DNA from 2 places in the Colwellia sp. MB3u-8 genome. Region 1 is predicted to be linked to the other one. Evidence: predicted binding sites of a transcription regulator. Region 1 holds the regulator's gene; the other holds the start of a gene.
What was found. Region 1 encodes sigma-54, which starts transcription at its own class of promoters, with help from an activator protein. Its sites were predicted from a motif close to GTTGGCACGNNNNTNGNNT; they were not measured.
Positions count from the first base shown of each region.

Region 2: the regulator sigma-54 is predicted to act here: its motif matches at 2,396-2,414, upstream of H4J54_RS17370 (PEP-CTERM sorting domain-containing protein).

Region 1 covers NZ_JACGVA010000068.1:266,623-270,841, forward strand. The annotation lists gene rapZ (RNase adapter RapZ) at 1-228, opposite strand, end outside; gene ptsN (PTS IIA-like nitrogen regulatory protein PtsN) at 235-693, opposite strand; gene hpf (ribosome hibernation promoting factor) at 723-1,010, opposite strand; gene H4J54_RS13630 (RNA polymerase factor sigma-54) at 1,047-2,555, opposite strand; gene lptB (LPS export ABC transporter ATP-binding protein) at 2,607-3,338, opposite strand; gene lptA (lipopolysaccharide transport periplasmic protein LptA) at 3,339-3,884, opposite strand; gene lptC (LPS export ABC transporter periplasmic protein LptC) at 3,850-4,219, opposite strand, start outside.
Region 2 covers NZ_JACGVA010000073.1:105,106-109,324, forward strand. The annotation lists gene H4J54_RS17360 (hypothetical protein) at 1-436, opposite strand, end outside; gene H4J54_RS17365 (PEP-CTERM sorting domain-containing protein) at 528-1,238, opposite strand; gene H4J54_RS17370 (PEP-CTERM sorting domain-containing protein) at 1,583-2,323, opposite strand; partial or broken gene H4J54_RS17375 (transposase) at 2,963-3,686, shown strand; gene prsT (XrtA/PEP-CTERM system TPR-repeat protein PrsT) at 3,771-4,219, opposite strand, start outside.

The DNA.
Region 1 (4,219 bases):
ATTGGGCAGGTATTCAATAATTTCGGGTACGTCGTTAGGATCGGCAGGCAGGTTACGAACATCGAGACTTACGGCAACATTTTCATAATCATTAATAACCGTATGGGTCAGTGCGGGTAACAAGTTGACAGGGATATTATCAACACAATAATAACCTAAATCCTCTAAAACACGCAGTGCAACACTTTTCCCTGATCCTGAACGGCCACTTACAATAATTAATTTCATCCGTGTTTAACTCGCTTGTTGTATTAACTGAAACAGTTCTTGATTACTTTTGCATTTACGCACTTGCTTGCAAAATTGCTTGTCACGAAAGATTTTTGCGATACTTTGCAGCGTACTCAAGTGGCTCTGGCATTCTTCTTCAGGAACGAATAAGGCAATAAAAATATCAACGGGACGATGATCAATAGCGTCAAAATTAATCGCTTGTTCTGTGGTAATAACCACGGCAATAGGTTTAGTAGGCGTAGCATTTTCTAGACGGCCATGAGGTATAGCAATGCCATTACCTATGCCGGTTGAGCCCATTCTTTCGCGCTTAACTAAGCTTTCTAAGAGCTGAAAAGTATCATGGCTGTCGAGTTTATCGGCGGCCAAGCGACTTAAATATTCTAATATACGTTTTTTACTGGCACCCGGTGCTGCACAAATAGTGCAGTCCGGGGTTAAGATGTCTTGCAACTTCATAAACTTCTAAGACCTGTAGCGAAATGGCGCTAATGTTTGTTGATTTTGCCTTTATATTTCAATATTTGGCGATCTAGCTTGTCAATTAATGCATCAATCGATGCATACATGTCACTATGTTGTGCCTTAGCATGAACTTCAGTGCCACTTAAGTGCACTGTTGATTCAGCAATCTGATTCTGTTTTTCTACCGTTAATACTACATGTACATTATTGATATGATCAAAATGACGCTCTAGTTTTTCAAACTTGCCATTGACATAATCACGTAATGAATCAGTAACATCGACATGGTGTCCAGTAAGATTAATTTGCATATACTTCAATCCTCTTTATTGGCTGAATAAAACTGCCTACAATAGGCTTTTACGTTGATTTGATGGCGGTATAGCAAGTGACTCTCGATATTTGGCAATGGTACGCCTTGCCACTTGTATACCTTGCTCTGCTAAAATATCTGCCATTTTACTGTCGCTGAGTGGCTTTGCAGGCACTTCGGCAGCCACTAGCTTTTTAATTAATTCTCGAATAGCCGTTGATGAACATTCGCCGCCGTTTTCAGTACTTACGTGGCTCGAAAAAAAGTACTTAAGTTCAAAAATTCCTCTAGGCGTGTGCATATATTTTTGCGTGGTTACACGAGAAATAGTTGATTCATGCATATCTACGGCTTCGGCAATATCGTTCAATACCATAGGGCGCATCGACTCAGGTCCGTGTTCAAAAAATCCTTGTTGACGTTGCACAATGCAATTTGAAACCTTTAAAAGCGTTTCGTTACGGCTTTCTAAGCTTTTAATAAACCATTTTGCTTCTTGCAAGTTAGAGCGAATAAATTGATTATCAGTAGATGACTTCATTGAACGAGACATAGCCGCGTATTGCTGATTAACCGATAGTTTAGGGGCAGTGTCAGGATTGAGCTCTACTGTCCAGCGGCCGTTTTTCTTTTCAACAGACACGTCTGGGATAACATATTGTTCTTCACTTTTGATGACGCTATCACCTGGACGGGGATCTAAGCTTTGTATTAGGCGAATAACTTCGCGTAATTGCTCTTCTTTCAAGCGTAATTTACGCATCAATTGACGATAATCGCGATTACCGAGCAAATCAATATACTCGCTGACGGCGATTTTGCTTTCTGCTAACCAAGGGGTATCTTTAGCAAATTGATTAAGCTGAATACGCAAGCACTCGGGAATTGAGCGGGCGGCTACACCAACGGGGTCAAATACGTTAATACGCTTTAACACCACTTCAATCTCATCAAGTTCTACACCATCAATACCGACACTCTCTAAGATCTCTTCGGCTGAAACCGTTAAATAACCTGCTTCATCTATGGCTTCAATAATGGCAATGGCAATGGTTCTGTCAGTGTCACTAAAGGGCGTTAGTTCCATCTGCCAAATTAGATGGTCTTGTAATGAGTCTTTCGTTTCACCTTGATAAGTATAATCTTCTGAGGCATGGCCAACACCGCCACTACTGACACCGGCACTGAAGTTATCATCCCATGTGCTATCGCTATTTAGTTCTTCGGGGATGTCTGTTTTTGCTAAACCTTCAGAGGAGCTAATTTCGTCTATCGAGGGAGTGGAGTCTTCGCTGCCATCAGAGGATGCTGCTGCTGAGTTTTCGCCTACAGTTACCGAATATCCTGCTTCTAAATGGTCAGGGGTATTTTCTGAATTGTTATCGTGCGTTTCGTCAACTTCAAGCAAAGGGTTACTTTCAAGTGCTTCTTGAATCTCTAGTTGAAGATCCAAAGTCGATAATTGCAACAGTTTGATCGCCTGCTGCAATTGCGGGGTCATCGTTAACTGTTGTCCGATACGGAGTTGCAGAGTAGGACGCATTTACGTTTTATTTTCCCTATTCAAATTCATTAATTCAATTGGTTTCATTCACTATAGCGTGAATTGTTCGCCAAGGTATACATCTCTTACATGCTGATTTGCAAGAATTTGCTTTGAATTACCTTCAGCGATAAGTTCACCATGACTAACGATGTAGGCATGTTCACAAACATCGAGTGTTTCTCGCACATTGTGATCTGTGATTAAAATACCTATGCCACGATCTTTTAAGTGTAGGATAATTTTTTTTATATCACCTACCGAAATCGGGTCAACACCGGCAAAGGGTTCATCCAGTAGTATAAATTTAGGATCTGCGGCTAATGCCCGTGCTATTTCAACTCGTCGGCGCTCACCGCCAGATAAACTCATGCCTAAGTTATCTTTTATATGGCCTATGTTGAACTCTTCTAATAAATGTTCAAGTTTTTCTTGTCGGTCAACGTCACTAAGTGATTTACGTGTTTGTAAAATGGCCATGATATTGTCATTGACCGATAACTTACGAAAAATAGAGGCTTCTTGTGGTAAATAACCAATACCTTTTCTCGCGCGCTCGTGCATTGGCAGTAAGGTTATATCTTCATCATTTAAGACAATTGAGCCACTGTCGTTCTTCACCAAGCCAACAATCATATAAAAAGAGGTAGTCTTACCTGCGCCATTTGGCCCTAATAAGCCAACTATTTGTCCAGCTGAGACGTGCATACTGACGTTTTTAACAACTTTTCTGCCTTTATAGGACTTGGCAAGGCCGGTTGCTGATAATGTAGAAGTTGACATTTACTCTTGCTTATCCTTTGATTTTATAGGCAATTTAATTTTGTTCTTCGGCTGTAATACGGTTTCAACTTTATCATTGTCTAGGCTTTCAGCGTTGACATACTCGGTGGCAAAATTATAGGTGATTTTACTGCCACTCACTTTACTACCTTCTTGGCTAAGGAGGGCATTGCCTGAAATAACGACGGTATTCATACTCGGCTCATAACGGATTTCATTGGCTTGCAAATTGATTGGGCTACCATCTTGAAGCGTTTGTTCAAAGGTCGCCGGTGAGCCTTTGGCAATATAAATTTTGCTGTCACTGTTTTCTTGGGTGATAACCTGTACTAACTCAGCATGTATCCTTAGTGTGCCCTGAGAAATAATGACATTATCAATATAACTGAATATTTTATTTTTGAGATCGGCAGCTTGGCGTGAAGAAGATATTTTAATCTCTTGTTCTACGTCAAATTTTTCTGCACTTGCGACAGGCACTAATAATGCTAACGCCGTGAGGCAATATAAGTTACTTTTTAATTTTTTTATAAATAGTCTGTACATGTTCGGTCAATGTCATCTGTGTTGTGTTTAAGTCTACAATTAATCCTGAGCCATACATAGTAAATCCTTTACCTAATATTAAGATAGTTTGCTCTGAGCTGATAATATTAGTTTTTAAGTCCATTTCTAAATTTTTACCATGCACTTCCTGTATCAAACTTTCTTTATCAGTGGCGATTAAACGTACGCGATTTGCTAATTTTACTCGATTGTTATTATACAAGGTGCCTTCATTGGCGGTGATTTGCCAAGTAGGTTTGTTGTTCCTTGGGTATAAGGTATAGCGTGGATATTCAAAGTGTGTGACCCCTAATTCAGCATAATGTTCCATGCGT
Region 2 (4,219 bases), on a different contig from region 1:
CTGACATTAAGGCAAGGCTTTCGATTGCGCAGGGAAATTCAAGTAGCATTAAAATAATACAAATATTCTCAATAATATCAACTAACATGATAAAAAAAGGCAGTACTCTTACGTACTGCATTTTATGATGTTTTGCATAACTTCGCGCAATAAAAAAAGTCAGTAGTAAGCTTAAGAAAAGTGAATAAAAAAGTGGGTACACCATATCAATAGTGATGAGTCCCTTAATGTATGCCAGGCGGTTTTCCACCCCATAAGATGCGATAAGCGTATCGGCCTGCATTGGCGTGTAATAAAGGTGTAAGTCTAACGGTCGACCTACCGGCAGGATTTGAGGCAATAAGTATAGTGGAAAAATCAAATAGACTAGGAAGAACAAGCATAATATTTTTTTAGTCGTGTATATTTCTTGTCTGCGGAGAAATTCTTCTAACACCCTACCACTCCTGTGCTATAAAATCGCATAAAAAGACCTCGTTTGTACGAGGTCTTTTAATACTTCATATTATTGCTTTCATCATCGATGATTAAACTTTTTTTCTCGCACTAAATGCTAATCCGATTAAGCCTAAGCCAAAAATAGCCAATGATGTAGGCTCAGGTACAGTTGTCGCACCAAATTCTTGCAATACTAGATCGACATTTTCTAAATCTGATGTTAACAAAATTGAAACATAATCTACCGCAGCAAAATTAGCGCCTGCGCCTAGCCCAGTCGCAAAGCTACTAAAAAGTATATTAGTACGCGTCAAACTAGATATTGCACCTGAAACAGTATTTGAGATACTTGTATTCGCGCCACTGTCAGAGCCAATGGTCACTAAGATTGAAAAACCTAAATCAGACTCTAACAGGTCAAAATAAAAACCATTAAGAGCACTAAAGTCGGCGGTAGGATTTCCCGGAGCAAATATTTCTGAATATGTTAGCAACAAGGTTGATTTCAATGTGGCATCATTACTAAGCGCCATAGTGCCATTATTAAAACTGGCTGCAGATGTCCTTGCGGGAGTAGGATTACCCGAAACATAAGCTAAATCATAGACAACATCACCACCTAAGGCGTTAATATTATTTCGTTGGGTCGTTGCCGTAGTAACAGTATCATTAACTTCAATAAATACATTCGGTTGAGGAGTGTAGTCAAAATCATCCAACACTATGTCCGCATAACTGTAACTCGCCATCCCTAAGGTTAGCACCAGTGTCATTAATATTTTTTTACTTAAATTTAACATTTTCATTCTCCATAATTAAAAGTTATGCAAGTTACATCCGTTGCAAGTAAGCAAATGCATTAACCACGCCAAATATAAAAAATCAATTGAACACAACCACATAGAAAATCGGCTGCTTTTCGCACCACCCAAAATGTTAATTTATTGTAAAAAAAGCTGACAACTTGTTAGCGGGATGTAAAGAAAGCTGACAGTAATGAGCCAATTAAAATATGCCTCTATCTTGATGAATTGTCATTGCGATGAAGTAACGTAGAGAAATCTTATGGATTTTAAGGTATGAAAATATTTTTAGTAAAAAAAACCTCGTTCAACGAGGTTTTTATGGGAAATAAAATCAGTAATTATGTTTTTTTTCTTGCGCCAAACGCTAGGCCGATTAGCCCTAAAGCAAATATAGCAAGGCTAGTAGGCTCTGGAACCGTACCGAACTCAGTAATCATCATATCTGCACCGGCAGTGTTTGTCGAAAGCAACACATGAACATAGTCTACAGAGGCAAAGTCTGCCCCTGAGCCTGAGACTGCATTAAAATCACTAAAACTAAGCGTAGTACGAGTTAAGCTACTAACTGACGCTGATGTTGATGAATATGCACTTTCATCAAGACTATGGCGGGCTCCAAAGTCAAAGCCGCCAGAGCCTACAATAATACTGATATCAAACCCGACATCAGAAAATATAATATCATAATAGAATGAATTTTGGTTTCCACTAGCCGTTAAATCAAGAGGCCCGCTAGGTGTACCATTAGCATTAGCGTCAGTGTAAAATAATGATAAAGTAGATAGCATTGTGACAGCATTATTCCACGTTAAAGCGTCATCACCACCAAAGTCTATACTTGTCGAGCTTGAGTCAAGTTGCCCATCGTTATAAATCAACGTGTAAATTACGTCACCACCAAGAGCATTGATATCTACTCTCTCTGTAGTCTCTGATGTAGAACCTGAATTAACCTCAATGTTTACCACAGGGCTATAACTAAAGTCATCTAGTATGATATCAGCTTGACTCGAGCCAACTAAACCTAAAGTTAAAGTTAATAATGTGGTTATTCCTAGTTTTTTTCTTAAATTAAACATATTTACTTCCTGTTAAATTAGTTTATTACAGCTGTATTTCTTGGTTATCAAGAACCGCTGCTAACAGAGTAAATGCAAACATCAAGCCAACAATAAACTACTACGCGCCAAGGCTTTACGCTTAGGCTCAAATTCGCTATGTGAAGAGGGGTATCTAAATTACGCTGAAGTCAAAATCCTTTCCGCAGCAAGCGGCGGGGAATTAGACCCGCATATATTAAATTAAATCTATTTAACAATATCTTAATATGAATCAAGGTGATAAGAATAGTGAACATGTAAAAATAGCAGACATATGTTATGCGTAGTGGAACTAAAGCGTAGTGGAACTAAAAATTTCAGGAATAAAGATAAGGGTCAATTTCGAAACAAATTACCGATACAAACTATGAATCCAGTCAGATATTTTGGCCCACCACAATCCGTAACATATTGTTTGTTAATTATAATATGTAAAATATAAAAATTAATAGCTAATAATGCAAGCAACATTGAACTCACGATTATATTGACCGCGGTAAACATAAATACAAAATTACCACTAAAAATTACTACTAATAGTCGCCGTAATTGACCCTGTAAAAAATCTGTGTAACTGCCTATCATTAATATCCATATAGGGTTTAGGATAGGCAGACGATGAATAAGAAAGCACTCGAGGCGTTTGCTAAGCAAGCCACCAAATCAATTATGAATGAAGCTGACTTAACTGTTTTACATAAATGCTAACCAAGGTCACCGTTGAAGCAACACTCAATGCTGCATTAGACAAACACCTAGGTTACGCCTGTCATTAGCAATCCAGTAAAGATAACTACCCTAATGGTTATTCATCTAAAACTATTCTTACTGCGAACGCTGTTATTGAGCAATTTTAGAGTGGTAGGGCCTTTAGCCGCCCTTTATCGCATAGTTTATTTGAACTGTTTGGCGGTGAAATTCAGACAAGATAAACCGCTGATCAATAAAGCCGTTGACCTCGCCTTAGGCATCATATTGAAGGCCATAAATAATGACTCGCTATGTGGATATCAATAACCGCAGAGGAAGGCTTAATCGCGATAGAGAAGTTGAGCAAGGCTGGGACAGTATATCGCGCTCATGGCGCAATAACTGGCAAAAATCAGCACGCTATCACTGGCCTAGTGATATACGCAAAGCCATTTTTACCACTAATGGAATTGAATCACTGAACAGTGTTATTCGTAAGGACATAAAAAACGTAAATTATTTCTGCATAATAATCGGCTACAAAAGTAATCTATTTAGCGATTGAGCAAGCATCAAATAAATGACCAATGCCAATAAAAAATTGGAAACGGCCTTGAATCGATTTAAGGTTGAATTCGAAGACCGTTTTTAAAACGTTATTTAACCTAGCCATTACACAAAATACGTTACAGAGTACTTAAATACCCAATTACCACTGATAGCAGCCAATGATGAGCTAATCAATTTCTCTTAGTAGTTTATTAATTTTTTCACGCTCATCAGGCTGTTGAGTTTTAATCAATGTTAGGAAGGATTTGGCCAATTCACTTTGACTGTCTGCAATTAACGCCTCCGCCTTATGAATAATTATTTGAACTTTAGGGGCGCTATTTGACGATAGCGCTAAATCGTATTGTTCAATTGCCTGCTTTATTTGTCCATTAGCGATTAGGACTTGTGCATAGGTGTCAATAAAATCAGCGTTTGTGGGGTTAACTGTTAATGCCTTTTTAGCATAATGTAATGCCTCCGTGGTATTATTTTGTTGCAACTCCAAGTTTGCTAAATTGTTTAACGCGACACTATTATTCTTTTCAATTAGGAGTACCGCTTTATATGTAGCAATCGCTGTTTCTGGCTTTTGTGCAATAATATAGGCGGCTGCCAACATCATTTTCGCCCTAA